Regions from separate parts of the Herminiimonas sp. NPDC097707 genome, predicted to be linked through region 2. Evidence: predicted binding sites of a transcription regulator. Region 2 holds the regulator's gene; each other region holds the start of a gene.
What was found. The regulator LexA, encoded in region 2, represses DNA repair genes until DNA is damaged. The targets are predictions, from matches to a motif close to ACTGTATNNNNATACAGT.
Positions count from the first base shown of each region.

Region 1: a site for LexA is predicted at 3,860-3,877, ahead of dinB (DNA polymerase IV). Genes of this name have one in related genera too.
Region 3: a site for LexA is predicted at 7,500-7,517, ahead of recA (recombinase RecA). Genes of this name have one in related genera too.

Region 1 covers NZ_JBIWCI010000001.1:2,437,790-2,447,569, reverse strand. Annotated here, with positions in the region: gene ACIQW9_RS11915 (UvrD-helicase domain-containing protein) at 1-443, shown strand, start outside; gene ACIQW9_RS11910 (SlyX family protein) at 477-683, shown strand; gene ACIQW9_RS11905 (DUF2288 domain-containing protein) at 750-1,076, shown strand; gene ACIQW9_RS11900 (VF530 family DNA-binding protein) at 1,089-1,322, shown strand; gene ACIQW9_RS11895 (hypothetical protein) at 1,362-2,072, opposite strand; gene ACIQW9_RS11890 (hypothetical protein) at 2,205-2,642, shown strand; gene ACIQW9_RS11885 (hypothetical protein) at 2,836-3,108, shown strand; gene ACIQW9_RS11880 (hypothetical protein) at 3,359-3,688, shown strand; gene dinB (DNA polymerase IV) at 3,922-5,082, shown strand; gene ACIQW9_RS11870 (epoxyqueuosine reductase QueH) at 5,139-5,825, opposite strand; tRNA gene ACIQW9_RS11865 (tRNA-Asp) at 6,025-6,101, opposite strand; tRNA gene ACIQW9_RS11860 (tRNA-Val) at 6,141-6,216, opposite strand; gene ACIQW9_RS11855 (PACE efflux transporter) at 6,428-6,877, shown strand; gene ACIQW9_RS11850 (mechanosensitive ion channel family protein) at 6,891-8,027, opposite strand; gene pip (prolyl aminopeptidase) at 8,201-9,172, shown strand; gene ACIQW9_RS11840 (hypothetical protein) at 9,276-9,734, shown strand.
Region 2 covers NZ_JBIWCI010000001.1:1,428,700-1,438,479, reverse strand. Annotated here, with positions in the region: gene mutS (DNA mismatch repair protein MutS) at 1-707, opposite strand, end outside; gene ACIQW9_RS06915 (DEAD/DEAH box helicase) at 893-2,245, opposite strand; gene ACIQW9_RS06910 (inositol monophosphatase family protein) at 2,424-3,209, opposite strand; gene ACIQW9_RS06905 (RNA methyltransferase) at 3,348-4,115, shown strand; gene lexA (transcriptional repressor LexA) at 4,144-4,803, opposite strand; gene rpsF (30S ribosomal protein S6) at 5,053-5,421, shown strand; gene priB (primosomal replication protein N) at 5,446-5,739, shown strand; gene rpsR (30S ribosomal protein S18) at 5,755-6,039, shown strand; gene rplI (50S ribosomal protein L9) at 6,065-6,517, shown strand; gene ACIQW9_RS06875 (replicative DNA helicase) at 6,629-8,014, shown strand; gene ACIQW9_RS06870 (DUF47 domain-containing protein) at 8,126-8,752, shown strand; gene ACIQW9_RS06865 (anion permease) at 8,882-9,780, shown strand, end outside.
Region 3 covers NZ_JBIWCI010000001.1:1,754,056-1,763,835, forward strand. Annotated here, with positions in the region: gene ACIQW9_RS08465 (Wzy polymerase domain-containing protein) at 1-306, opposite strand, end outside; gene ACIQW9_RS08470 (prepilin-type N-terminal cleavage/methylation domain-containing protein) at 419-889, opposite strand; gene ACIQW9_RS08475 (FHA domain-containing protein) at 1,124-1,774, opposite strand; gene ACIQW9_RS08480 (Stp1/IreP family PP2C-type Ser/Thr phosphatase) at 1,915-2,745, opposite strand; gene ACIQW9_RS08485 (histone deacetylase family protein) at 3,264-4,196, shown strand; gene ACIQW9_RS08490 (hypothetical protein) at 4,435-4,737, shown strand; gene ACIQW9_RS08495 (hypothetical protein) at 4,904-5,101, opposite strand; gene ACIQW9_RS08500 (glycine zipper 2TM domain-containing protein) at 5,144-5,368, opposite strand; gene recX (recombination regulator RecX) at 5,794-6,249, opposite strand; gene recA (recombinase RecA) at 6,327-7,430, opposite strand; gene ACIQW9_RS08515 (ribonuclease HI family protein) at 7,636-8,334, shown strand; gene ACIQW9_RS08520 (response regulator) at 8,438-9,139, shown strand; gene ACIQW9_RS08525 (sensor histidine kinase N-terminal domain-containing protein) at 9,147-9,780, shown strand, end outside.

The DNA.
Region 1 (9,780 bases), 1.0 Mb from region 2:
AGAGTTTGCTCGATCTGACGCAAATGGTGGCCCTGATGACCATGCTGGAAGGCAAGGATGAAGAGCCGGATGCGGTGCGCATGTCCACGCTGCATGCCTCCAAGGGCCTGGAATTTCCACACGTGTTTCTGGTCGGCGTGGAAGAAGGTATCCTGCCGCACAAGGGCGACCCTGATGCGCCTATCGAGACGCTGGGTGCACGCATAGAGGAAGAGCGCCGTCTGATGTACGTCGGCATCACGCGTGCGCAACGCTCGCTGCATGTCAGCTGGTGCAAGAAGCGCAAGCGTGCGCGCGAACACGTGCATTGCGATATCTCGCGCTTCATCAAGGAAATGAAACTCGACGAAGGCGATGCCGTGCCGACCGAAGATGAAATCATCACGCCGCAAAGCCGGCTGGCGAATCTGAAGGCGCTATTGCAAAAACCGAAAGTGGCGTGAATTTGTGCCGCATCAGTGAATGGAAAGAGAATCATGAATGAAGACCGTATCGTCGATATCGAAATCAAGCTGACGCGCCAGGAAGACCTGGTCGATACCCTGAACAAGATGGTGTACGAGCAGCAAAAGAAAATCAATGAGCTGGAAGCCTTGTGCATTGCTCTGGTCGGCCGTCTGAAAGAGGTTGCGAGCGGCGGCAACGAACAAGGTGCGGCGCATGAGCGGCCGCCACATTATTGATGCGTGCGTGTTGTCTCGCACGGAAAATTTTCTCTACTCCCATACAATTTTATACAGACTGAATCGATGACGACTTCACAAGCCCACTCTGCTCAAGAACAAAAGCTCTTGCACGCCAAACTCAATACGGAAACTTCGCAAATTGCGTGGTCTGAATTGCTGCGTTATTTCGCTGGCGGTTTGGTGATCGTCGTGAGTAGTGAGCTTGATCTGGTCGATGTTGCTGCGCGTTTTTCCATCGATGACAAGGCGACGGTTGAGCAATGGCTGAATGAGGGCAAGCTTGCCAGGGCGACTGATGAGCAGGCGACCGCATGGCTGGAAGTGGATAGCTTGTTGTGGGCTGTTGTGGCGCGGCCATGGGTGCTGGTGCAGGAAAACAAACCGGCTTGACCGGTAAGCATGATGAGCGACCAATCAAAGAACAAGGCGTCAGATAGCGATCCATTGCATGGCCAGAGCCTGGAGAAAATCCTGCTCGCGCTGGTGGACTGCTACGGCTGGGAAGAACTGGGCCGACGCATAGAGATCAAGTGCTTCAACATCGATCCCAGCATCAAATCAAGTTTGAAATTTCTGCGCAAGACACCGTGGGCGAGAACGAAGGTGGAAGAACTGTTTGTGAACATGCCCGACTGAATAATCGGGCATGTGGGCAGGACGAATTACTTTCCGCTATTACAGTTTCGATTGATGGTGTATCGCGACAAACAGCGTAGCCAGCGTCGACAGTACAGTTTCAAAGTGTGGTTTCGGTTCGGTGTTGTCCCAGATGTAATGTGCCATCACCGCGTCAAATTCCTTGCTGCGTTTTTTTGCTGTCACCGAGTGTGCGCGTGTAATCGCTTTCAGGAACTGGCGACGCATATTCGGAATGACCGGAATGTGTTCGCTGTCATCGAGAAACTCGAAGCCGCTCGGCAAGGAGTTACCCTTCATCTGGAATTCCAGTCGTTCAAATACGGCAGGCGGCAGATTCTTTACCAGTTCGCAGCCGCTTTCATTGAGTTTCAGCACCATGCTGAAGCCGGCCGGATAGATGACATCCTCGTCTTCGCGTTCGGATAAAAATACCGCGAGGCGCAACGCATATTCGGCATTGAATGCGTCGTCGCGCGTGCTGTTCTTGCTGGTGCGGGTGGCCGGCCAGAAGATCAGCGTGCCGGGCGTACTTTCGTCGTCCGGATCGGGGAAGAATTCGACCGAGATATCGTTGGCGGAATCGCCGGCAACCGAGAGCATCTTCAACACGGGTGCGGCGAGGTCGCCCAGAATGGAAGCGGCAATCGTGCCGGTGGCGGCGATGTCGGCGCTGCTCAGGTCTTCTACGATGTAGCCATCGAGTGGCTTGAGTAAGGCATTGGGGTCGAGCATAAGCGGTGTAGTCATTTTCAAATTGATGTAGTTTGCTGCTGCAACCGTGCGGCAGCAGGAGTCGTTGCAATATAACTTAAAACCCGGCGGCAACGAAATGGAAATGCCGGGAAATGCCGTAAATGCATAGGCAACATGGAATTTGTCATGCAAGATCGACGCTGGATGATCGGTAACGGCAGCCCGTCAAACGAGGGCAGTGTTGTTGCGATCACGCGCGCCACATTATTTATTCAGCAAGGAATCCGTATGTATTCATGGCTAGTACCCGCCGTCAAGGCCATTCTGCCGCACGTAGGCACCATCATTGACGCCGCTTTGCCGGTATTCAAGAAGAGCAAGGTCGATGAGAATGCGCCGACGCAGGAGGCGCTGTTGCAGCAGCAGATTAACGAGCTGCAGGACGTGGCATCGCAAAATGCCATTCGCATCAAGGATCTGGCCGAGCAGCTGCAGCAAATGGTAATGACGCTGGAGCAGGGCGTGATCGCGAATGAACGGCGTTACAGACGCATGTTCTTATTGTCATGGATAGCCGTCGCACTGTCGCTGGCAGCCATAGGCTTGTGGTTCTGGGGTAGTTGATCTGATGATTGCAATCAGGCGATGAACTTGCTGCAGGCATATTGCAGCAAGGTAGTGCGAACGAAACAAGATGAACTTTTGTTAACAACTCCTGTCAGTAGTAAGGCTTGCTGTGCTCATCAATTTGGTTGGCCGCATGCATCTCCGAGCGAGCATTTCGTATCGGTTGCTTATTATTGAACAAGGAGTTGCCATGATAAAACTACGTACAATTCTCGCCGGCACGGCAGTGCTCATGTTTTCGCAGTTTGCAGCTGCCCAGTCAGCCCCGCAGTACTGTCCTGTCCTTGTCGTTGTCCCTGCTTCGCAGGCACCAAGCGATCCTAACGACCCAAGGTATATCGATCAATCGCGCTTGAATTACACCGATGATGCCCTGGTTAAACGTCGTATCGAAGCTGCTGGCGGAACGCCCTGCATGGCGCAGGTGATGCCTGCGCCAGGTTCGAGTATGCCGGGCAGATAATTTCTGATTCGAATTGCTGACTTGGCAGCCGAGCGCGTTGAGTTTTGCCGGCCATGAATGCGCTCGGCAATTCGCTGTTCGCAACGCGCGCATTCTTTTCTTGCAGCCGTGCTGCGAACAATCAAGTTAACTTTCTGTTAACAGCACGCTGTCCCTCATAGCATGCGCATAGCCTGTTGATATTGATGGGTGGCATCAGCTTCCGTACGAAATTCGTTTCGATTTCCTGTTATTTGGATAAGGAGTTCTTGTGATAAAGCTACGAACCATACTTGCCGGTACTGCAGTGGCCATGTTTGCCCAGTTTGCTGCGGCACAAGGCAGTGCACCTGCCAATCCTAACGATCCGGCATACACGGACCAATCGCGTTTGAATCAAAGCAACGATCCCTATGTGAAAAAACGTGTTGCCACGAAAAAAGCCAAAACCGAATACAAGGCTGAGAAGAAGGCCGCCAAAAAGGAATACAAACACCATAAGGCCGATGCCAAGTCTGACATGCACGATGCCAAAAAAGATGCCAGCGACACGCGTGCAATGGAGCTGAAAAACATGCCACCGATAGCACCGTCCAATTAATATTGTCGGGTGTAATACAAGGCGAGGCCGTTCCGACGGACTCGCCTTGTTTCGTTTTGACGGAAGATTTATTTGCGCCAGCACCGCATGTTTCTTGTGTGAGTCTGTGTCAGGCTGAATGTATCAGCGCAATTTTTCCTGACATCTGGCGGGAATAATCACATTAAAGGCGCTGTGTTTTCATACAGTGAATGTTATGCTGTGCAGCATCTCATTTCTGTTGTCGTCGTCTTATGTCTACGCGTCCCCGCCATATCGCCCATCTTGATATGGATGCGTTTTATGCATCGGTTGAATTGCTGCGTTATCCCGAATTGCGTGGACAAGCGCTTGTGATCGGCGCCGGTTCGGCCCATGAGCCGGTATTGCAGGCGGATGGCAGCCGCCGCTATGCGCGCCTGCGCGATTACGCCGGACGCGGCGTGGTGACCACCTCAACGTACGAAGCCCGCGCCCTGGGAGTATTTTCCGCGATGGGGCTCATGAAGGCGGCGAAGCTGGCGCCGGATGCAATTTTGCTTCCTACCGACTTCACTGCCTATCGGCATTATTCCAAATTGTTCAAGGCCGCTGTCAGCGTGATTGCGCCGCAGATGGAAGATCGCGGCATCGATGAAATCTATCTCGATCTGAATGAGCAGACTGACGATATTGCAGTCGTTGCACAGCGCATCAAGGATGCGGTGCTTGCTGCGACGGGTTTGTCATGTTCGATCGGTGTCGCACCCAACAAGCTGCTGGCGAAGATATGTTCGGATCTGGAAAAGCCGAATGGCTTGACGATACTTTCGGAAGCAGATATCCCGACGCGTATCTGGCCCTTGCCGGTGAAAAAAATCAATGGCATCGGCCCCAAGTCCACAGAAAAATTGGCAACCCTCGGCATACTGACGATAGAGCAACTGGCGAAGTGCGATCCCGCTGTGCTGCAGGCAAACTTCGGTCGTGTCTACAGCGCATGGCTGATGCGGGTTGCGCAAGGCATTGATGAGCGGGAAGTTGTTACACGTTCGGAACCGAAGTCGATCAGTCGTGAATCGACATTGGAGCGCGATCTGCACGCAAAACTGGATCGCAGCGAATTGAGCGCCTTGTTTACGCGGCTGTGTGAACGCGTGGCGGATGATTTGGTGCGCAAGGAATATCTGGGTCGCACGGTCGGCATCAAGTTGCGTTACGCCGATTTCAGTACCGTGACACGCGATCTGACCCTGCTCGAGCCAACGAATGATGCGCAGGCAATACGCCAGGCTGCCGGCGAGTGTTTGCGCCGCGTGCCGCTGGACAAGCGCTTGCGCCTGCTCGGCGTGCGCATCACTTCTTTATCGAAGCCGGGTGCCGTGCCGTCCACGATAGTGGCGCAGGGAGAGTTGTTTGCTGCGGAACAGCTTTGATATCGGCCGGGGCTGCACACCCAAGGATTGAGTCTGCAACTCCAGCCTGAGTGAATTTATTCGCCGGTTTTTTCGGTGGTGTCCTGCTTGCCGTAAAACTGCACGCCCATCGCAATCCGTTCACGACCGCTCTCGCGTCGGTGCTTGTTGGTATCGCGCAGCGAATACACGCAACCGCAATATTCCTGCTGATAGAAATTCTCGCGCTTGGAAATTTCGATCATGCGTGCAGAGCCGCCTTTTTTGCGCCAGTTGTATTCCCAGTACAGCATGTCCGGATATTTCGCCGCCGCGCGCACGCCGCAATCATTGATCTGGTTCATGTCTTTCCAGCGCGAGATGCCGAGCGAACTTGAAATCACCGGGAAGCCATGTTCGTGCGCATACAGGGCCGTGCGCTCGAAGCGCATGTCGAAGCACATCGTGCAGCGTATGCCGCGCTCAGGCTCGTTCTCCATGCCCTTGGCGCGCTCGAACCAGTTGTCGGTGTCGTAATCGGCATCGATGAACTCGATGTTGTGCTTTTCGGCGAAGCGGATGTTTTCTTCCTTGCGCAGCAGATATTCTTTTTCCGGATGGATGTTCGGGTTGTAAAAGAAAATCGAGTAATCGATGCCGGAGGCCAGCATCGCTTCCATCACTTCACCGGAACATGGCGCGCAGCAGGAATGCAGCAGGACCTTGCCGGGTTTGCTCGGAAGTGGGATGGGTTCGCGTTTGAAGTCGGGGGGGGAATCAGTCATGGTGCTTTCTCGTTGCGATGAGCGCATGGTCAGGAAATATGCGGAGGCAACGAGCCTTTGTGTGCCGGGTTTGTATGTTACCAGAACTGGAAAATCCTGAGAGGCGCGCAGGCGGATCACTTCACTCCGCAGAGTGTCGGCTGTGCCGAATCTTGAGACGAAAACAAAAATGCCCGCTTGCGCGGGCATTTTCTTATTTTGGCGGAGTGGACGGGACTCGAACCCGCGACCCCCGGCGTGACAGGCCGGTATTCTAACCAACTGAACTACCACTCCAAACTACTAAACTGATTCAGATACTGCTGTTTGACTGATTGGTGGGTGCTGACGGGGTCGAACCGCCGACCTACGCCTTGTAAGGGCGCCGCTCTACCAACTGAGCTAAGCACCCGCGTAATACCGCTTACTCAGTCAAACAATTGTTGGCGTCGACCAACGTGTCTGAAGGGCCCGAAGTATAGAGCATATTAAAAAATTTGTCACCATTGTTTGCGGAATCTTTTCTTTCGGGCCATATTTATTTTTGAGGAATGCGCGATCAAAAACGTTTTCGCGCAGCGAGGAGCCTTGCGCAAGAGCGAATATGCGGTGAGTCGCCTATAATGACGAGCTTCCTTTTCTTTCCGGTTTTTGTTATCAATACTTTACTTCGCCGCATTCTTCACGCTCTGCTGTTTGAAATCTGCGCCCTGATCATCCTGGTTCCCCTGATGTCCTATGGTTTCGATATGGATCTTTTCCATTTCGGTGCGCTGGCGTTGATCCTCGCTGTCTGCGCGATGGTTTGCAACATGATTTACAACCACGCCTATGAAATCGTCGAGCGACATTACGGCTGGCGCCGCACGATCGGCATGCGGGTCTGGCATACATTGGGTTTCGAGGCGTTTTTCATGGCGGTCGCATTGCCGCTGACGGCATGGTGGCTGCATATCTCGGTCATCGACGCCCTGGTGCTGGACCTGGTGTTCTCGGTTTTCTTCATGCTGTATGCGTTCGCCTTCAACTGGGTGTACGACATTGCGCGGCATCGCCTCAGTCGTTCCGCTTAAGGCGTCAGCAGATTCAGCCCGGCATATTCTGTAGCGTTGCCGCATCCTTGTTTGCCGCTTCGACATCCGCGGTTGCCAGTCGCACCTCGGAGCCGAAATGCAGAATCGAAGTAGGGCGTGCAAACAGAATGCCGCGTTGTGCGCAGGCTTGCATCAGCTCCAGATTGATGCGCTGCTGGATATCCATGTAGGTGTTGTAATCGCTGCTGAGCACATAGTAGACAACTTCAAAATCGAGGCTGCTGGCGCCGAATTTGACAAAGTGCGCGCGATCAAAGCGCGTGTTGTCGATGGCGCTGATGATTTCACCCAATACACTGCCGAGCTGGCCAACCTTGGCGAGCGGTGTTTCGTAACGAATGCCGAAGCTGAAGACGATGCGCCGCTCGGCCATGCGCTTGTAGTTGCGTATCACTGATTTCAGCAGTTCGGTATTCGAGCGCACCAGTTGCTCGCCCCCCAGGCTGCGCAGGCGGGTCGTCTTCACGCCTATATATTCGACCGTGCCGAGCATCACCTCATCGACAATGATGAAATCGCCAACTTCAAACGGCTTGTCCAGGCCTATCGACAGCGATGCAAACAGATCGCTCAAAATGGTTTGCAAGGCCAGTGCAATCGCGATGCCGCCTATGCCGAGGCTGGCAACAAAGGCTGTAATGTTGACGCCCAGATTGGCCAGCACCGTCAACACGACTGTCAGCATGACCGCCAGACGCAACAGAAATACCATCGTGGTGGTGGTCGCGCGTTTGCGCAAGTCCGGATTGATGCCGGAGATGTCGAGATCTTCCAGCCAGGTATTGATGCCACGGTTGATCCATAGCAGCAGCTGAATACCGACGACTATCACACCCGCCTGAAACAGCCGCAATTCCAGAGTGGCAGGCAGCAGCAGTGTTTGCAGACCGATCAGCAGTGAAAACAGAAAATACAGATAGCGTTTGGAGCCGGACGCCATGCCCACGACGACTTGATTGATACGCTTGCTGGCTACTCTGAGCGGTAGCGCGATGCGTCGTTTCGCCAGATGAGCGGTAGCGCGGGTGAGCACATCGAGCAGCAGATAAATCAGGCACGTTGTGATCAGTGCATAGAGCCAGCTTTCCAGTGAAATGCCGAATACCATCCAATTTTGCAGTACAGCCATATGTCTATTTCTCCTGTTGCGCGCAGCTTGTTGCGACTTGCCAGCTGTCCGCGCTCTGAAAATAAGAGGACGTAACAGTTGAATAGTTCGCAAATGTTTTCTGCAGGCAAAAATACAGATGGATTGCGGCATCCGTTTCTCTGGTTACAATCGTGAATTCTTTAAGGCCGCGCATGAAAATTTCCTCGTCGACAATAGCTCTTTTTCCCCCGCTGCAACCGTATCGCAGCGGCATGTTGCCGGTTGACCAGTTGCATACCTTGTACTGGGAAGAGTGCGGCAATCCGGAAGGCGTGCCGGTGCTGTTTCTGCATGGCGGCCCCGGTGGCGGTATTTCACCGTCGCACAGGCAATTTTTCGATCCGGCGTATTACCGCATTGTGCTGTTCGATCAGCGCGGCGCGGGAAAGTCGACGCCGCCGGGCGAAGTGCGCAACAACACGACGCCGCTGTTGATCGCTGACATTGAGGCGATACGCCGCATGCTGGGCATAGAACAATGGCTGGTATTCGGCGGTTCGTGGGGTGCAACGCTGGCGCTTGCATACGGGCAGGCGCATCCGCAATGCTGTCTCGGTTTTGTATTGCGCGGCATTTTTCTCTGCACGCAAGCGGAGATAGACTGGTTCCTGTACGGCATGCGCACCTTCTTCCCGCAAGCGCATGATGCATTCATCGCCGACATTCCGCCGTCTGAGCGCAGCGATTTGTTGCGCGCTTATCAGGTACGCCTGTTTGGCGATGATGCCGATGTCGCTGCCCGCGCCGCGCGCAGCTGGAGTCGTTATGAAGGCAGTTGCCTGTTCCTGCAGCCGCAGCCTGAAACCATAGAAGCATGCGGTGACGATGCGATTGCAGTCGGCATAGGGCGGCTGGAAGCGCATTATTTTCTGCATGGCGGATTCATCGAGGAAGATCAGTTGATCCGCGATCTTGATCGCATACGCCACTTACCTGCCGTGATCGTGCAGGGTCGTTACGATGCGGTGTGCCCGCCGGTATCGGCGTGGCGTTTGCATCAGGCGTGGCCGCAGGCAAAGTTGCATATCATTGCGGATGCGGGGCATGCAGCGATGGAGCCTGGAACGGCCGCGGCACTGGTGGCGGCCACCGAGCAATTCAGGATGCAGCAGTGTTTCGACTGAGGGCGTATTCAAATAAGTGAACGCTATGGCAATTAAAATCGCTGTTCCCGGTCATATGCAGCAGGCGCCGGTGACGACCATCCAATTTTATAAACGGACGATGATGAAAACACGACTCACGATCTGCCTGCTTACGCTGGCATTGGCCGGCTGTGGCGGCAAGGCAGTACTGGATAGAAGCGAAGTTGAAACCACTGGGGATGGCACTTCTACCGCCGATACGGTGGGCGAGTACAAGTTTGCGCTGGCCCAACGCATTGCGCAGGTGAATTCCACCAAAATATACATAGGCCGGCCACAAGCCCTGCTGCGCTCGGTCGTGGTGGTCAAGTATGTGGTCGATGCCAAGGGCAGTCTGGTGCGCAGCGAAATCATGCGCTCCAATCGCGATCGCAGCACCGAGGCCACGGCGCTGGCAAGTTTACGCAGCACGGCGCCTTTTCCCAAGCCGGCTGCCTCATTGTTGCGGCATGGCCGGATAGAGTTGATGGAAACCTGGCTGTTCAATAACGATGGCCGTTTTCAGTTGCGCACGATCGCCGAGCCGCAAATGGATGAATAAACAGTCATATCGCCACACGCGCGTCATGTAAAAAATACAAAAACAG
Region 2 (9,780 bases):
GACACCTTGAGTTGTTCATGCAAGGCCTTGCTGCCGTGTGCTATATCGAAATGCCAGTCCGGTACGGTCGTATTTTTTGCCAACGCATAATCGGAATCCGGGCCGTCTATGCTGCCCGGCAATAGAACCTCGGCCGGTGCAATGCGTTCCAGTTCATGCTTCAGACGCGTAGCGGCATTCTGAATGTCGGTGGTAAATTCCATCAGCTTCAATGCACCGCTCGCCATCGATAACCAGGCCAGACCGATGGTGATCGTCTTGCGCTGCGTCGTGCTGTACAGCGCGAGCAGCGGCTGTTCGGATTTTTCCGGCAGCAGATCGGAATCGCTCAATGTGCCCGGTGTAATCACGCGCAAGACCTTGCGTTCCACCGGCCCCTTGCTGGTAGCCGGATCGCCTATCTGTTCGCATAGCGCAATCGATTCGCCCAGCTTGACCAGTTTGGACAGGTATTGATCGACGGCGTGAAAAGGCACGCCGGCCATCTTGATCGGATTGCCGTTCGAGGAGCCGCGTTGCGTCAGCGTGATGCCGAGCAGGCGTGAAGCCTTTTCCGCATCCTCGAAAAACACTTCATAGAAATCGCCCATCCGGTAAAACAGTAGCGTTTCCGGATGCTCCGCCTTGATGCGCAGGTATTGCTGCATCATCGGAGTATGCTTTTCGTTCGCTGAGGGAGGACTTGCGTTTGTGCTTGCCGACGACATAGTGGATTCCAAAGTTTCTTTCAGTGATTTTGCCTGGGTATTTCAGCCGGTATAGCTTGAAATATGCCAGGCAAAAACAAAGATGCCATTGTATTCGACGAGATCGATTTTGTTGGGTGCTGCGATGTAAAACCTTGCATGCCTATCCTGCAGCGGCTGCGCCATGGAGACGCAGCCGCTGCAGTTTATCGGCCGCGGCCGCCCGAGCGGTGCGGCGCAGCCGGACGTGCATTGGCATTGCCGCCGAAGCTGCGCGCCTGACCATTGGGGCCGCTTGGCTTGGCGCCAGGTGCCTTGGCGGATTTGGCCGGTGCATTGCCACGTCCTTGTTGCGGTCTGCGGCCCGGTGCGTCGTTGCTGCGGCGCTGGATCGGTTGTGGTTTGGCATTCAGATCCGGTTCAAAACCGACGATCACTTCCGACGGCAATTTGCGCTTGATCAGTTTTTCGATGTCTTTCAGCATGTCCAGTTCATCGACGCATACCAGCGATACTGCTTCACCGGTGGCACCGGCGCGGCCGGTACGACCGATGCGATGCACGTAATCTTCCGGCACATTCGGTAAGTCGTAGTTGACGACGTGCGGCAGTTGATCGATGTCGATACCGCGGGCGGCGATATCGGTGGCGACCAATACCTGCAGGCTGCCATCCTTGAATTCGCTCAGCGCACGCGTGCGTGCGGACTGACTCTTGTTGCCGTGGATTGCCATGCCGCTGATGCCGTCTTTTTCCAGTTGTTCGACCAGTTTGTTGGCGCCGTGCTTGGTGCGAGTGAAGACCAGCACTTGCGACCAGTTATTGGTCTTGATCAGATGCGCGAGCATAGGATGTTTTTTGTCGCGATCCACAGGATGGATTTTCTGTTCGATGACTTCAACGGTGGAATTGCGACGTGCAACTTCAATCATGGCAGGCGAATTCAGCAAGCCATCGGCCAGTGCCTTGATCTCATTGGAGAAGGTGGCCGAGAACAACAGATTCTGGCGATTCTTCGGCAGTACGGCGAGTACGCGACGAATGTCCTTGATAAAACCCATGTCGAGCATGCGGTCGGCTTCGTCGAGAACCAGGATTTCCACCTTGCTCAGGTTGACGGTGCCTTGCTGCATATGGTCCAGCAAACGGCCGGGCGTGGCGACCAGAATATCGACGCCGTGCTTCAGCAACTTGATTTGCGGATTGATGCCGACGCCACCGAAGATAACAGCGGAGTTCAGATTCAAATACTTGCTGTAAGTGCGCACGCTTTCTTCAACTTGTGCCGCCAGTTCGCGGGTAGGTGTCAACACCAGGGCGCGGATAGGGCGTTGTGCGGAAGCCGATGCATGCGGTGTGCCGCTGGTGGCAAGACGGTGCAAAATCGGCAGGGTAAAACCGGCAGTTTTTCCAGTGCCGGTTTGTGCACCGGCCAGCAGATCGCCGCCGGCCAGTACGGCCGGGATCGCCTGTGCTTGAATCGGGGTAGGGATGGTGTAACCGTGTTCGGTGACGGCGCGCACAATTCCATCGGCGAGGCCGAGGTCAGTAAAGGACATGAAAACTCAATAGAAAATTATCGGCCTGTCGCCGCAGAGGGCGCCAGTCGCAGGCAAACGGATTGGGGGTGACGTCAAGAGACAGCGGCAAGGTGACTGGAGATATGCCGCGTGGGGCGAGTATAACAGCAGCGGGCTGCTAGCCGGGGAATAGTTGCCGGCTAGCGGGATGGCTCGATTATTTTGCGAACGGGCTCAGCAGTGACACCATTTGTGCGAATACTTTCGGTGTGCCGGCCAGTACATCACCCTTGTACAGGTAGTCGGACTCACCTTCAAAGGTGCCCATGATGCCGCCGGATTCGGTGATCAGCAGCGAGCCGGCTGCCATATCCCATGGCAGCAAACCTTTTTGAAAGAAACCGTCGATTCGTCCGCAAGCAACATAAGCCAGGTCGAGTGCAGCGGAACCCGGGCTGCGCAGGCCGGCGCAGTTTTGCGTCATGATCTTGAACATTTTCTGATATTCATCGATGTTGTCGGTGGCGCGGCACGGGAAGCCGGTGCTGATCAATGCATCGGCGATCTTGTCGCGTTTGGTGACGCGTATGCGTTTCTCGTTTAAATAGGCGCCGGCACCTTTGGTGGCGGTAAACAAATCGTTGCGAGTCGGGTCGTAGACGACGGCTTGCGTGATCTGGCCGCGTTGCTGCAAGGCGATCGAGACGCAGTATTGCGGAAAGCCGTGAATGAAGTTGGTGGTGCCGTCGAGCGGATCGATGATCCAGACATTGTCGTTATCATCGTGCAGATTGGCGGACGCGCCGGATTCTTCGGCCAGAATGGCGTGATCCGGATAAGCGGTTTTCAGAACCTCGATGATCGCCTGTTCGGCAGCCTGATCGACTTCGGTGACAAAATCATTCGGATTTTTTTCCGTGACTTTAACGCGATCGAGATCGAAGGATGCGCGATTGATGATGGCAGCGCCACGGCGAGCAGCCTTGATCGCCGTATTAAGCATGGGATGCATAGAGATTCCGTTAAAATGGCGACGCTGTCGCGTGAGCGAGAGCTATCCACCTAAATTGAAATTAATGAGCGATGCGGTATGGAGCTGCCATTTCGACATGATTCCTACCGCGCAATGTCGCTATTTTAAATGAACCTGCCACAAACCGACATGTCTCTTTTCAATCGCCTGCGCTTTGTGCTGGTCGAAACCAGCCGTCCAGGCAATATCGGTGCGGCAGCGCGCGCCGTTAAAAACATGGGTTTTTCCGAACTGGTACTGGTCAATCCGCGCTTTCCCGATGCAGCGATGCAGGAAGAAGCAATTGCTTTTGCCAGCGGGGCACAGGATATTCTGTCGTCGGCACGGATAGTCGGCTCGATTGAAGAGGCGCTGGCGGATTGCAACTATGCCGCAGCGGTGACTGCACGCTTGCGCGAATTTTCGCCACCTGTCATTACGCCACGAGAACTGGCGACGCGTCTGGCCGACGAGACTGGCTTGCAGGCGGCCGTGATATTCGGCAATGAACGTTTCGGCTTGCCGAACGAGATTGTGGAAAAGTGCAATGTGCTGATCAACATTCCGGCCAACCCGGATTATTCATCGCTGAATCTCGCGCAGGCGGTGCAAGTGCTGGCGTATGAGGCGCGCATGGCGGCCATAGTCGATGCGCCGTCGGCAGCCAGCAATATTGGTTTTCAGGGAGAAGCAGCGGGTATGGCGCAAATCGAGGGCATGTACGCGCACCTCGAACAGGCCTTGGTGGCGATAGATTTTCTCGATGCCGACAATCCGAAGAAGCTGATGCCGCGCCTGAAACGCCTGTTTTCCCGTACGCAGCTCGAAACGGAGGAGGTCAATATTTTGCGCGGGATTGCCAGGCAAATTTTGGCGAAGCAGAAGAACGCCAAATAAGAATTGAAGTAAGGAACTGTCCCGCTGTTCAATTCCAGGTGCGCATCAAGCCGACGGCCAGGCCTTCCAGCGCAAAATCATCGTGCTCAAGATCGACGCGGATAGCTTGGAAGTCAGGATTTTCCGGTAATAGTTCAATCAAAGAGCCAGTCTTCTTGTAACGCTTGACGGTGACGTCATCGCCCAGACGTGCCACCACGATCTGACCGTTCTTGGCGCTGTCGATTTTTTTCACCGCCAGCAAATCACCATCCAGAATGCCGGCGTCGCGCATCGACATGCCGCGTACTTTCAGCAGAAAGTCGGGTTTGGCGGAAAACAGCGATTTGTCGACGTTATACGTGGCTTCGATATGCTCCTGCGCCAGAATCGGCGAACCGGCCGCCACGCGTCCGACCAGGGGCAGGCTCAATTGCATCAGTGCGGGATGCGGCAGCGATAGTTGCGAGCCGCTTCTGTCCGATCTTGTGCCGCCCATGTCGCGCAGACGTATGCCGCGCGAAGTGCCGGGCGAAATTTCAATTGCGCCTTTGCGTGCCAGGGCCTGCAAATGTTCTTCTGCAGCGTTGGCAGAACGAAAGCCGAGTTCGGTGGCGATTTCTGCGCGTGTGGGTGGAAAGCCGGTGTTTTCTATGGCGTCGCGAATCAGGTTCAGGATTTGTTCCTGGCGGGCTGTCAGTTTGATCATTGCATGCGCCTTGCGTGAGTGATGCCTTGCTGTGAGCTGTTTATATAAACAGTCTGTATTTTTATACAGTGCATGCTTAAACGCAAGCCATTTGCCGATTTATCTACAAGGTCAGCGTGGAAAATTGCGATAAATACCTGAAAGCGTTGAGTTTTCTGCCCTCTGCGCGTATGATTACCGGTTTTCCTCTTCCCACACTCGTCTTGACGCCGGGGTGGGCAATCTTCAATCCGTCCAAAAGGAGCTTACATGCGTCATTATGAAATCGTATTTATCGTCCATCCGGATCAAAGCGAGCAAGTGCCTGCAATGATCGAACGCTACAAAGGCATCGTCACCGCACGCGGTGGTGTTGTTCATCGCGTGGAAGACTGGGGCCGCCGTCAAATGGCGTACCTGATCCAGAAACTGGCTAAAGCCCATTACGTCTGCCTGAACATCGAATGTGACGGCGAAACGCTGACAGAAATCGAAACCGGCTTCAAATTCAACGATGCCGTTCTGCGTCATCTGACCGTGAAAATGAAGAAGGCTGAAACCGCGCCATCGCCAATGATGAAGGCTGTGCAGAAGGAAGATGCTGCCAAGAGCCATCGCACCGAGGCACCTGCTGCCTAATTACTGCAACGACGTATCAGGAGAGTGAATCAGCTTCAGTTTGTAGCCACCATCGCCGAGCGTGAAATACTGCGCTATACCCCGGCAGGCGTCCCGATAGTGTCAGCAGTTTTGCTGCACAGTTCGCAACAAATCGAAGCAGGTGTTCCACGATTGATCGAGTTTGAGATTGCCGCGATTGCCGCGGGAGAAATTTCAGGCAGATTCAATCAAGCCGAGTTAGGCGGAACATTTCAGTTCACAGGTTTCCTGGCACGCAAGAGCCGTAACAGCAAAAGCCTTGTTTTCCATCTCACAGATTTCGAGACCCACATTTAGATACAGGAGCCCAAAATGGCATTCGGTAAAAAATTCGACAAAAGCAAAATGAAAGAAAAACGCAAACAACAAAATCCTTTGTTCAAGCGTAAAAAATTCTGCCGCTTCACCGCTGCACACGTAGAACAAGTTGACTACAAAGACGTGGACACACTGAAAGACTTCGTTCAGGAAAACGGCAAAATCATGCCAGCACGTCTGACCGGCACCAAAGCGATTTATCAACGTCAAGTCGATACAGCAATCAAGCGCGCACGTTTCCTCGCGCTGTTGCCGTACACCGATCTGCACAACGCATAATTAACGACTGAAATAGGAGAAAAACATGCAAGTCATTCTGTTAGAAAAAGTCGTTAATCTCGGCAATCTTGGTGAAATCGTTAAAGTAAAAGACGGTTACGCACGTAACTTCCTGATTCCACAACGTAAAGCTCGTCGTGCGACGACCGCTGCCGTTGCTGAATTTGAAGTCAAGCGCGCAGAACTGGAAAAAATCGCAGCGGAAAAACTGGCTGCATCGCAAGCGCAAGGTGAAAAACTGACCGGCCAAACCGTTCAAATTTCGCAAAAATCGGGTGTGGATGGCCGTTTGTTCGGTTCCGTTACCAACGCCGATATCGCCGTAGCGTTGACCAAGCAAGGTTTTGCTGTTGAAAAAGCACAAGTTCGCATGCCAACCGGCCCGTTGAAAGTAACCGGCGACCACACCGTTGCTGTTGCATTGCACACTGACGTTGTCATTGAAGTCACGATCACCATCGTTGGCGAACACGCTTAAGTTTATTTAAAGCATGTCTGGCACTCGTTGCCTAGAAAAAGCCGGGTTTTCCCGGCTTTTTTATTGCCCATTTTCTGAAAGCGCACACCTCTAGCAGGTATAATTCGCGCCATGAACAACCGTGCCGATCCGCAAGTAGATTCCCTTCGCGTTCCCCCGCATTCGATAGAAGCCGAGCAATCCGTCCTCGGCGGCTTGTTGCTGGACAATGCGGCATGGGACCGTATTGCAGACTTCGTCCATCAGGACGATTTTTACCGTTACGATCACCGCATCATTTTTCAGCACATCGTCAGACTGATCAATGGTTCCCGCCCCGCCGACGTGATTACGGTATTCGAGGCCTTGACCAATAGCGGCAAGGCAGAAGAAGTAGGCGGCGTCTCCTATCTGAATGCACTGGCGCAAAACACGCCGTCTGCCGCCAATATTCGCCGCTATGCTGAAATCGTGCGCGACCGTGGCATTCTGCGCAAGCTGATCACCGTCTCGGATGAAATTTCCGGCCAGGCTTTCAATCCGCAAGGCAAGGAAGTCAAGCAGATGCTGGATGAGGCCGAGTCCAAGATCTTTGCGATTGCGGAAGAGGGGTCGCGTGGCGCCCAGGGTTTCCAGGAAATTCAACCGCTGTTGACGCAAGTCGTTGAGCGTATCGACGAACTGTACAACCGCGACAGCACCAGCGATATCACCGGTGTACCGACAGGCTTTGCCGATCTGGACCGCATGACGTCCGGCCTGCAGCCGGGCGACCTGATCATCGTCGCCGGTCGTCCTTCGATGGGTAAAACCGCATTCTCGATCAATATTGGTGAAACCGTCGCAATCGAAAGCGGCTTGCCGGTTGCAGTCTTCTCGATGGAGATGGGCGGTACACAATTGGCAATGCGTATGCTGGGCTCGGTCGGACGACTGGATCAGCATCGCTTGCGTACGGGTAAATTGGCCGATGAAGACTGGCCGCGTCTGACGCATGCGATTCAAAAGATGAACGATGCGCAGTTGTACATCGATGAAACGCCGGCATTGAATTCGATCGAATTGCGCGCCCGCTCGCGGCGCCTGTCGCGTCAGTGCGGCAAGCTCGGCTTGATCATCATCGATTACCTGCAACTGATGTCTGCCAACTCTTCCGGTGAAAACCGGGCAACGGAAATCTCAGAAATTTCGCGTAACCTGAAAGGTTTGGCGAAGGAGCTCAATTGTCCGGTGATTGCACTGTCACAGTTGAACCGCTCGCTGGAACAGCGTCCGAACAAGCGTCCGGTGATGTCAGATTTGCGCGAATCCGGCGCGATCGAGCAGGATGCCGACGTGATTCTGTTCATCTATCGCGACGAGGTTTACAACCCGGATTCGCCTGACAAAGGCACGGCGGAAATCATTATCGGCAAACAGCGTAACGGTCCTATCGGCAGCGTGCGCCTGACCTTCCTGGGTCAATACACGAAGTTTGAAAACTATACCGGTTCGGCTGCCTTGTATCAGGGCGACTAATTCAATATGACCGATATGACCTCAACTGTAATCATTTCATTTCGCCCGGCCGGCAAGGCCTTGAGCGAACATCGTCGCATTTCAATATTTTAATATTCAAAGAGAGCAATTATGTTTGGACGACTCCTGCCGAAAGAAGGCAAATTTTTCGATCTCTTCAACGAGCATGCAGAATTTTGCGTCAAGGGTGCCAAGGAGATGGTCGCGTTGATGACCAATTTCGACGATCTGGAAATCCGCGTGCATGCGATTGAAGGTATCGAAAAGCAGGCCGACAAGGTAACGCATGCGACACTGGATGCGCTGCATAAAACCTTCATTACCCCTCTCGATCGCGACGATATCCATCAGTTGATTACACGGATGGACGACATCCTCGATCTGCTCGAAGATGCGGCGCAAACAATCTCCTTGTATGACATCAAAGCCATCACGCCGGAAGCCAAGCGTTTGGCCGAACTGTGCCTGGCCTGCACCGAAAAGGTCAAGGCTGCGGTTGGCTTGTTGCACAACATGGATAACTCGCGCGAAATTCTGGCCATCTGTGAAGAAATCGATCGCCTGGAGTCGGACGCCGATCACGTGATGCGCGCTGCGATGTCCAAACTGTTCCGCGAAGAACCGGATGTGCGCAATCTGATCAAGCTCAAAGCGATCTATGAATTGCTGGAAACCGTCACTGATCGTTGTGAAGACGTCGCCAATATCATCGAAGGCATCATCGTCGAGAACGCTTGATTCATTGAGCGTAACGTTGGCGTGCCTTGCCGTTGTTTTATAAATGACGCGCAAGGATGTCTTGTAAGTTTCTCGGTTGCTGGTGTATTTGTCAGCGACATACGCAGATAGAACAAAGAATAAATATCCATGCAAACTCTCCACATGAGCCTTTATGTCCTGGCCTTTTTGATCATATTGGCTTTGGTATTCGATTTCATGAATGGCTTTCATGACGCGGCAAACGCAATTGCGACGGTGGTATCAACCGGTGTATTGAAGCCGCAAACCGCCGTGATGATGGCAGCAGCTTTCAACTTCATTGCGATTGGTGTGTTTCACCTCAAAGTGGCGATGACGATCGGCACAGGAACAATTGATCCCATTGTGATTGATCACTACGTTGTATTTGGCGCATTGGTCGGTGCGATAGTCTGGAATGTGGTGACCTGGTATTTCGGCTTGCCGTCCTCCTCGTCGCATGCATTGATCGGTGGTCTGGTCGGTGCAGCAGTGGCCAAGGCTGGTACCGATGCATTGATTTCCTCCGGCTTGATTAAAATCATCGCCTTTATCGTGCTGTCGCCATTGCTCGGTTTCCTGTTCGGTTCCTTGATGATGGTGCTGGTATCGTGGTTGTTCGTCAGATCGACGCCGCGCAATGTGGATCGCTGGTTTAGAAGACTGCAATTGTTTTCTGCCGCAATGTACAGCCTGGGTCATGGCGGTAACGATGCGCAGAAAACCATGGGGATTATCTGGATGTTGCTGATCGCGGCGGGTGTATCGACCGCAGCCGATCCGCTGCCATGGTGGGTCATTATCAGTTGCTACACCGCGATCAGTCTGGGGACCTTGTTCGGCGGCTGGCGTATCGTCAAAACGATGGGGCAGAAAATCACCAAGCTGAAACCGGTCGGTGGTTTCTGTGCTGAAACCGGCGGTGCGATTACCTTATTCCTGGCAACTGCGTTGGGTGTGCCGGTTTCGACCACGCATACCATTACTGGCGCGATCGTTGGTGTCGGTGCATCGCGGAAGATGTCGGC
Region 3 (9,780 bases), 330 kb from region 2:
AAAACCCAGTAAATAGGCAGTGGAAATCCAGGCATTGCCTATCATAGGCACAATGCCAAATGCATACTGAATCCATACTATGCATGGCAACAACGCGACCAATACCGTTATTCGGTGCCACATCACAGGGACACGCACGCGCAAGATAACGGCAACTGATGCGATGGAACAAATCAATGCAATCCACGTATCCGTATGAAATGAAAGCCATGGACGGTAATGATTCGGCAACAACCAGCCAACAGCTAGCGCGCAAGCCCAGAGGCTTCGCCAAAAAGGCATCACTACAGGTCTAACATGGCTCACGGCATCTCCCATCGCACACCTTATGAAAAAAGGCACCCTGAAAGGGTGCCTTTTTTAGCATCTGTACTGACCTGTAGGGCATAGCAGGTCAGGATCAGATATTTATACTTGCCTAGATTTTAGGCAAATATTTTACATTGATGGCAGGGCTGCCAGCTGCAACAGCCCATTTCAACCCGGCTTCACCACACGTTCCGGTATAAACAATTTTTTCGCCATCTTTCACCGCAGTACCGATATCTCTCATCGTGATTGTTACAGTTAATACATCTGGAGCAGTATTTCCAACCACCACCGTTTTTGTATAAGTACCAGTGATTTTAATCGCATCAGGAAGACCCAATGATGTGTTCAAATCAGTTGTAGCCGCGGTAGGGATGCTTTGCTCGCTACATGCCAAGCCAGCAGCAGTCATCGACGGCGAAGCCAGACTAACAGCTTCTTGTACCTTGGCTTTCACGGTGTAATCCTGATATGCAGGCAAAGCCACTGCAGCCAAAATACCAATAATCGCCACAACGATCATCAATTCAATCAGCGTAAAACCGGCTTGTGCTTTCTTAATCATTTTCATCGATTTCATTTGTTTCTCCTGTTTGGGTAGAGGGCAGGTTTCTGCCACGATCACCATGGAGCAATCGGTGTGCCAGCTCAATATCGATGGATATCATGCATTTTTCACAAACGGAAGACACAAAAAGTAACAATTTTGGTTGGAGTCAGCCAATTTTTGTCACTTTAGAAGGAAAAATTGGTCTGCCGAACGTAAATTGGCACAGGCTTCAGACGCGCAAGCCACCTGCAGAAAAGAGACGAATCAATACAAAAACATCATTTCGCTGCCAGACAAGGCGATGACATCGCCATGCTTCAACGGATACGTTTGCATGCCTATCGATACACCGTTGACGAGCGGATAAATGTCGCCTTCGACGTGGGTCAAGCCGTAACCCTCTGCGCCCTTGGTCAGCACCGCAACTTGTACGCCGGGACGGCCTATGGTGGTCAGCACCTTGGTCAGCGCAATGACCTTGTCTTTGGCGACACCACTCAGTACCTTGATAGTGCCTATGGATCGGCCTGCTACAGATTCATTTTGCGATGGCGGGACGCTGTATCGGGATGCACCGGGACTGCTTTCTTCAGGCGGCACCAAAATGGACGAGTCGCTATAAGCGCTGTCTTCTATCCGGTACTGGATGGTATGTGTGGCGAGTTCGATCACATCCCGGCCTTGCAGCAGATGCTTCTTTACCGGCTGGCCGTTAAGACGGCTGCCATTGGTACTGCCGAGATCTTCAAAGTACGATTCTGTGGGGGTGGTAATAATCACTGCGTGTTCGGCGCTGATGCCAGGCGCGTCGATCACGATATCGTTGTAGGTTCTGCGTCCTATGGTGATGCGTGTTTTCAGGAGCGGAAGCTCCTGCAATGTGACGCCGTCCCTTGCCAAAATAATCGTGGCCATTTCTATTTTCCGACTTCTTTTTCTGTATCAAATGGTAAGGACAAGCGCACATGTACGCGCGTTTCCGGCTCGCGCTGCAATATATCAACGCAAATAATATGAACTCCTGCAGGGATATATCAAGATGCGTGCCATCTACCTCAAGGCGAAGACAAGGCTGATCGCAGCCAAGCAAGAAAGCGTACACGCAAACTGGTTGGCACTACCCAGCTTGATTGCACTTTTGCCAATACAACCGAGATATTATCGCGCCCCCCGTTGTTATTCGCAGCCTCAACCAAGGTGTCGCATAATAAATCAAGATCGAAATAATTGCTTTTGAGAATGTCGATCATCTGTTCATGCGACAGCATGTCGGAGAGGCCGTCAGAACACAGTAGATAAATATCATCGTTTTCTGTCGGGTAGTCGTTTACTTCCACATCGATTTGCTGCGCAACGCCGAGCGCGCGCGTAATCAGGTTTTTGTTCGGTGCGAAACGCGCCCATTCGGGGCTGACCAAACCCGCGTCTATCTGTTCCTGCAATTGAGAATGGTCGCGCGTCAGCTGCTGCAAGCTACCCTGCCTGAATCGATAGGCGCGAGAATCGCCGATGTGCGCCAGGACAATGCGGTCATGATGAAATAGTGCGGCCACCAGCGTGGTGCCCATTCCGCTGAATTGCGGCTGAATGCGTGCCGCTTCCAAGATGTGCGCATTGGCCAGCGTAGCGGCCTCCACCATCAAACCCTGTAAAAACTTGCTACTCAGCCGCCCTCGCCTTTGTTGCTGCAGACGCTGCTCCAGCGTCGCCACGAATACCGAGGTGGCAATACCGCTCGCTACTTCGCCGGCATTGTAGCCACCCATGCCATCCGCCAGCACCGCGATTTTATGCTCGACGTTGATTTCGACAGCATCTTCATTGTGCGCACGCACCAATCCCGTATCGGTCTTGACGGCGAATTGCAGCGCGACGTGATGCGTCATAAACGTGGAAGGTTAACGGACTATGCAGGCTACGTTGAAAATACAAATATTCCTTGCTAATGCATGTGAACAATCGTGCTGCAGATTATCTCTTGATCGGGTCAGAAATACTTTCTTTTTGATATCAGATCAAATGATATCTTCTTTCCCCACGAAAACTATTCACTCCTGCCGATTAATGCGCATTCGCACTCGTCCAGACGCAATTTTTCTACAGTTTTGAAACAGATGAGAGCAATTGCCACATGTAATCTGCTTTTTCATGAAATGCATCTTCACCTCATTTAACAAAAATGAGAGGTAAGCCACAGTCAAACCGCCACCGCTGCCTTGAGATAATCAGCCTTACATGTCGGCTCTGCATGCGTTTGCGTACTACCTGGCCATGCTATCGCCCTTTGAAGCAATCGACCTCTATAATGACAATGATGTACATACCGGGCCGCCCACGTTGCGCCCCTCCACCCGCTTTTAAAAATGGAGCTGATGACGGATCGCCTCCGCCATCGATAATGATTATGACGACATTGATTTACACCCACGAAGCCTGCCTGAACCATAAACCCGGCCCCAGCCACCCGGAATCGCCTGAACGTCTGAAAGCCGTATTGCGCGCCTTGCACACACCCGAGTTCGATGCTGCAGAGTGGCGTGATGCGCCTATGGGCACGCGTGAGCAAGTGCTGATGATCCATACCGAAGCATTCGTCGAGGATGTGGAAGACGCTTCTCCCAACCAGGGCTACATGCCGCTGGATGGCGGCGATACTGTCATGTCGCCAGGTTCGCTGGAAGCCGTCATGCGTTGCGTAGGCGCCGCCTGCGCGGGTGTCGATGCAGTGATGGGCAAGGAAGTACGCAATGTATTTTGCGCTACCCGTCCATGCGGCCACCATGCCGAACCGAACAAGGCCATGGGCTTTTGCATTTACAACCAGGCGGCCATCGCGGCAGCCTATGCGTATGACGTGCATAAACTGGAACGTGTTGCCGTCGTCGATTTTGACGTCCATCACGGTAACGGCACGCAAGCTGCATTTTACGATCGCCCTGAACTGTTCTACGCATCCAGCCACCAGTCGCATTTTTATCCCGGCACCGGCCTGGAAGCAGAAACCGGCATCTCGCACAACATCGTTAACGTACCTCTGCCACGCGGTTGCGATTCTGCGATGTTCCGCGAACAGATTGCGGCAAAAATGTTGCCGGCCATTCGCGCCTTCAATCCTGAGATATTGATCATTTCTGCCGGCTTCGACGCCCATCATCTGGACCCACTGGCCGGTTTGAATCTGCAGGATGACGACTTCGAATGGGTAACGCGCGAGTTGATGAAAATTGCCGACGACTGCTGCGACGGTCGCGTGGTTTCCATCCTTGAAGGAGGTTACAGTCTGGAAGGTCTGGCTTCCAGCACCGCCGTTCACGTCAAGGCATTGATGGATCACTGATCCTGCTGCGAGCATGTTCGCCCATAAAGGACGACCATGCTCGCAGAAAATTTATCAATGCATGTTTTATTTCCACGCCTGCTAGCCACGCTCATCAGCGTTGCCGCGAATTGCCTCACCTCAAATAATGCCCGCAGCAATACACTCTTCTAATCCTACGCAGGATTGGATGCTTGTCTGATTTACCTAATAAAATTCTGTGCATAAAATCGGTCTTCTATCCTGATAGGAGGACATCATGCCCAGCAAGAACGAGATTATCAGCACAGATAAAGAAAACGGGAAGAGCGTCACCGCAAGCCCACCAAAGGCACGCACCGACTCTAACGATGCAGACATTCCAGCGCCGTCACCTGATGTTTCCACTCACGAATCCGGCTTAAACAATATGTCGCCTACACCGCCAAAAGACGTGCAAGTCCGTCTTCGCAAGGCTGCAGAAGAAAGCGACAAGCTGGACTCTCCGGAAAGAACAAACGATTCCACCATAGACCCTAATAAACCTAAAAAAGATTTATTGAAGGGCTTCCACGGCGGCTAATTGACAAGATGGCTCATCGCCACAATTCGAACAGATGGATGCCGGTGCACTCTCGCAAGCACCAGCATCCATTTTTTTATGTATGACCTTTAAAAGAACAGCTTCTTTATCCGGCCCCCACACTGATGACGCCATGCAATCGTCATGGCACCCACCAGACTGATATTTATTTCTTGGCATCTTCTGCAGCGTTCTGGATTTTTTCACCAGCCTTTTCAATTTGCTCGCCAGCCTTATTGACCGTCTGATCAACTTCCTTACCAGCTCTTTCTGCCGGGCCCTCCTGTTTCTGACATCCACCCAGAGCCACGGCCATCATCCCCATCGCCAATACGGCAACTACAGCTTTTTTGCATTTGATCATTTTCTTTCCCTCAAAATTTATTGTTGATTACTTACTTTTTACTTATCTTTTATCTTTGCCAACTTCGTTGCCTATCACCCCCCCGACAGCCGCGCCGCCGATTGTGCCAAGCGCGCTGCCGTTGGTGAGAACTGCGCCACCTACCGCACCTGCTCCTGCTCCGATAGCCATACTCTGGTCGCGCCTGGACATGCCTTCACAGCCAAGCGTGCTTAACAATACCGCCGAAGAGATCGCGGCAAATGCACATTTTTGTATCGTTTTCATTCGGATATCCTTTCTCATGTAGCAGCAATAAAAAATACTGTCACTGTTACTAAAAATAATTGAATACGCCTGGGCCGTCTGTGCGCTTCCCCACTTAAATCACACGCAGTCATTGAAAACCAATAAGAATGCCATTTAAGTGTGAAGTGGATAGACGCCAGTTGAGCGGTATGCAGCAAGTCGGCTCGTAGATCAATGATCATATTTTTCAAAGAAATACACATCCGCCTTCGGCCTGATTAGAAATCAGAGCAGCAGAGTCAAGGAAATAATAAGGGGGATAAAACAGATGCACATTGATCAGTGTGCGTTGGATATGAGCGATCGTCTGAAAAAATTGCCGCTGCAGCGAACATGCAAACCCTGCATGCTGTGAATGACATTCAATCCTGCACGACAAGCTGTGCGCAAATGACGCCAGTTTATCAATCCTCGTCTTCTTCTTTAGCGCGCATCGCTGCCTGTATCGCCCGATGGGAAAATCCGCGCTGCAGCAAAAAGCGCATCTGCTTTGCACGACCGTTTGCATCGCTTGCCACAACGCCGAATTTTCTTGACCAGACTTCCCGCGTGCGCGCGACCTCATCCTGTGCCAGTGCGGCCTTTATTTCTGTCAATGAGTCGGGATCGATGTTGTGACTTTTCAGCTCGGATAAAATCCGGCTATTGCCGAAACGCGCCGCCCGCCGATTGACGAGCGACTCGGAAAAACGTGCTTCGGACATGAAGTTGGCTGCTTCCAGCGCATCGAGCAAGGCTTCGATATCGTCGCCTTCCTGCGCATAGCGCGCCAGTTTGCGCGCCAGTTCCTGACGACTATGTTCGCGCGCCGATAAATAGCGAAGCGCCCGCGCTTTCAGACTCACTTGCAGTTTTGCCATATGAGTCCTTCAGCGCGGGCGCCCGTTAAAAACCATCATCAAATCGACATCCAGCAATACCGGCTCAGCCGAACTATTTACTCGACTTCTTTCAGTTCTTTGGCTTCCTTGCTTTCCTTGGCGGAAGCCTTCTTCGCAACAGGTTCATCCGACTTGATCGCGCCGAGCTCAGGCACGCCCAATGAAGCACGCACCTTGTTTTCGATTTCACGCGCCAGTTCCGGACGTTCTTTCAAATAATTGCGCGCATTGTCCTTGCCCTGGCCGATACGTTCGCCGTTATAGCTATACCAGGCACCGGATTTTTCGACGATTTTTGCATCCGAACCCAGATCCAGAATCTCGCCTTCGCGCGATGTGCCTTCGCCATACAGAATGTCGAAATGCGCTTCCTTGAATGGCGGTGCGATCTTGTTCTTGACGACCTTGACCTTGGTTTCATTACCGATGACTTCATCGCCCGACTTGATCGAACCGGTACGACGAATATCCAGACGAACCGAAGCATAAAATTTCAATGCATTGCCGCCGGTCGTGGTTTCCGGATTGCCGAACATGACACCGATTTTCATGCGGATCTGGTTGATGAAAATGACCAGCGTATTAGTGCGGTTGATACTGCCTGTCAGCTTGCGCAGCGCTTGCGACATCAAGCGTGCCTGCAAACCTGGCAGCGAATCGCCCATATCGCCTTCAATTTCAGCGCGTGGCGTCAAGGCGGCAACCGAGTCTATGACGATCAGGTCAACCGCACCGGAACGTACCAACGCGTCACAGATTTCCAAAGCCTGCTCACCGGTATCCGGTTGCGAAATCAGCAAATCCGACAGGTTGATGCCAAGCTTTTGTGCATAGGTCACGTCGAGCGCATGCTCCGCATCGATAAACGCGCAGGTGCCACCCAATTTTTGCATTTCTGCGATAGTTTGCAGCGTCAGCGTGGTTTTACCCGACGATTCCGGACCGTAGATTTCAACCACGCGGCCGCGCGGCAAACCGCCGACGCCAAGCGCGATATCCAGACCCAGCGAACCGGTGGACACGACTTGTACTTCTTCAACGACTGCGCCGTCTTCCATGCGCATGACCGAGCCTTTGCCGAACTGCTTTTCGATTTGCGCCAGTGCGGCGGCGAGTGCTTTACTCTTGTCCGAGCTCGGTGCGGTTTTTTTATCGTCCATGAGGATTCTTTCGACGGTTGGGTGTTGAAACAAAATGGCTTGGAAGCAGCATCTGCAACCAGAAACCGTACTGTATAAAAAAACAGTGCTTTATGCAAGCGCCTTCTTGATGTTTTATTTTAAATGATCTAAAAAGCAACTTTTAAATATTTTCCCGACCTGTTCAAGGGCTTTAATCATCCCGGCCTTTCCACGTAAGATAGGAGTGAATCCAATCAATTCCCATCCGACAATCATGCCCAAGCTGGAAGAGCTGTTAGAAGTCGCTTACGAGAAAGAGCGCGCAAGCAGCCGTCGGCTGGCAAAAAATATGGCCCTGTCGACCGAGGACGCCCTGCGGAAAATCCTGCAAATGGCAGCAGGAAACCAGTCTCTTGTCGAACTGATCTCCAGTCGCAAACAGCAAAAAGCCAACGTCGCGACAAAAATCGCCCATCGTAAACAAATGACGGCAGATGCGCGCGCCTATAAAAGAAACGCCGCCCTGCCCGATCCGGCGGCGTGGCTGGCCTGGTTCGATGGAACAAGCCATCCTAACCCTGGAAAAATGGGCGTAGGCGGCATGCTCAAGAATCCGAATGGCGAACTGACCCGCATCAGTTTCGCAGCCGGTCAGGGCGACAGCAGCGAAGCGGAATACCTCGCGCTGATCGCGGTACTGCAAGCAGCGCTTGAAGTTCGGCCGGCAAAGCTCGTGATCTACGGTGATAGTCGCGTCGTGCTGGACGATGTGCAGGCGGAAAACGGTGCGGCCGTATTGAGTCATCACCGCATGCGGGCCAGGCAACTGCTTGCGCAACTGGCGAACCCTGCCTTGATCTGGATCCCGCGCCGGAAAAATGCCGCCGCAGACGCCTTGTCGCAGCAGGCCGTCAAACTCCTCGCCATCGGCGGAAAATCGTAAAACAGAAAATCGGGCCCTGTCGTAAAATCACCCATCAACACTTGTCTTGCCGCTGTTGACGAAACCCAATAGACTACAGAGCAACTTCTCCTCTCCCTCCCCTATGCGTATATTGCTTGCCGAAGACGACAGTGTGCTGGCCGACGGCTTGACGCGATCCTTGCGTCAATCGGGCTATGTCACCGATTGCGTGAAAAATGGTGTGGAAGCCGATTCGGCCTTGTCTACACAAGATTTCGATTTGCTGATTCTCGATTTAGGCCTGCCAAAAATGTCCGGCCTCGAAGTGTTGCAGCGTTTGCGCGCACGCAATTCGCGTTTGCCGGTATTGATACTGACGGCAGGCGATTCAATCGAACAGCGCGTCAAGGGACTGGATCTGGGCGCCGACGATTTCATGGCCAAACCGTTTGCACTATCCGAACTGGAAGCGCGCGTACGTGCACTCACCCGACGCGGCGCAGGCGGCGGGCCGACCGTGATCAAGCACGGTCCCTTGTCCTACGATCAGGTTGGCCGCATAGCCTACATCAACGATCAGATGCTGGAATTGTCGGCACGCGAACTCGGCTTGCTGGAAGTGCTGCTGCAACGCAGCGGTCGTCTGGTATCGAAGGAGCAACTGGTCGACCATCTTTGCGAATGGAGCGAGGAAGTCAGCAACAATGCGATCGAAGTGTATGTCCATCGCTTGCGCAAGAAAATAGAAATCGGCGGCTTGCGCATCGCCACCGTGCGCGGCCTCGGCTACTGCCTCGAAAAATTCGCCGAAGCGACACCCAATACGATCACGCCGCCACGCTGACCCGGCGATGCCTGACACTCACCGACTGAACGCACCCGACGTCGATGCAACTGCATCGAATCCGGGCACGACAGCCCCGCACGAAGAGCGCACGCAGCGCTCGCTGTTCGGCGAAATCCTGGACTGGATGCTGGTACCGCTGCTGCTACTGTGGCCGCTCAGCATCGCCATTACCTACCTGGTTGCCAAATCCATCGCCAACGAACCCTTCGATCGCGCGCTGGAAGACAAGGTCACGGTCGTCGCCCAGCAAGTCAAGGAAGTCAATGGCCAGGTCGTGACGCGTCTGACCGGCCCGGCTATCGACATTCTGCATGCCGATGACGTCGACAATATCTATTACCAGATACGCGATGCGCATGACATCTTCGTGGAAGGCGATCCGGAAATGCCCTTGCCGAAAGATGCAGAAGTACCGGCTCCCTGGTCAACCAAATTTCGTTACGACTTCATCCACAATACCGAAGTGCGCATCGCCTACATCTATGTCGATCTGCACAAGACGCAGGTCGAGCCGCAACTGAGCATAGAACCGCGCATGGCACTGGTGCAGGTTGGGGAAACGCTGGACAAGCGTTCGCAACTGGTCAATCAGATCATCAAGGGCGTGATCGTGCCGGAATTCATCATCCTGCCGATTG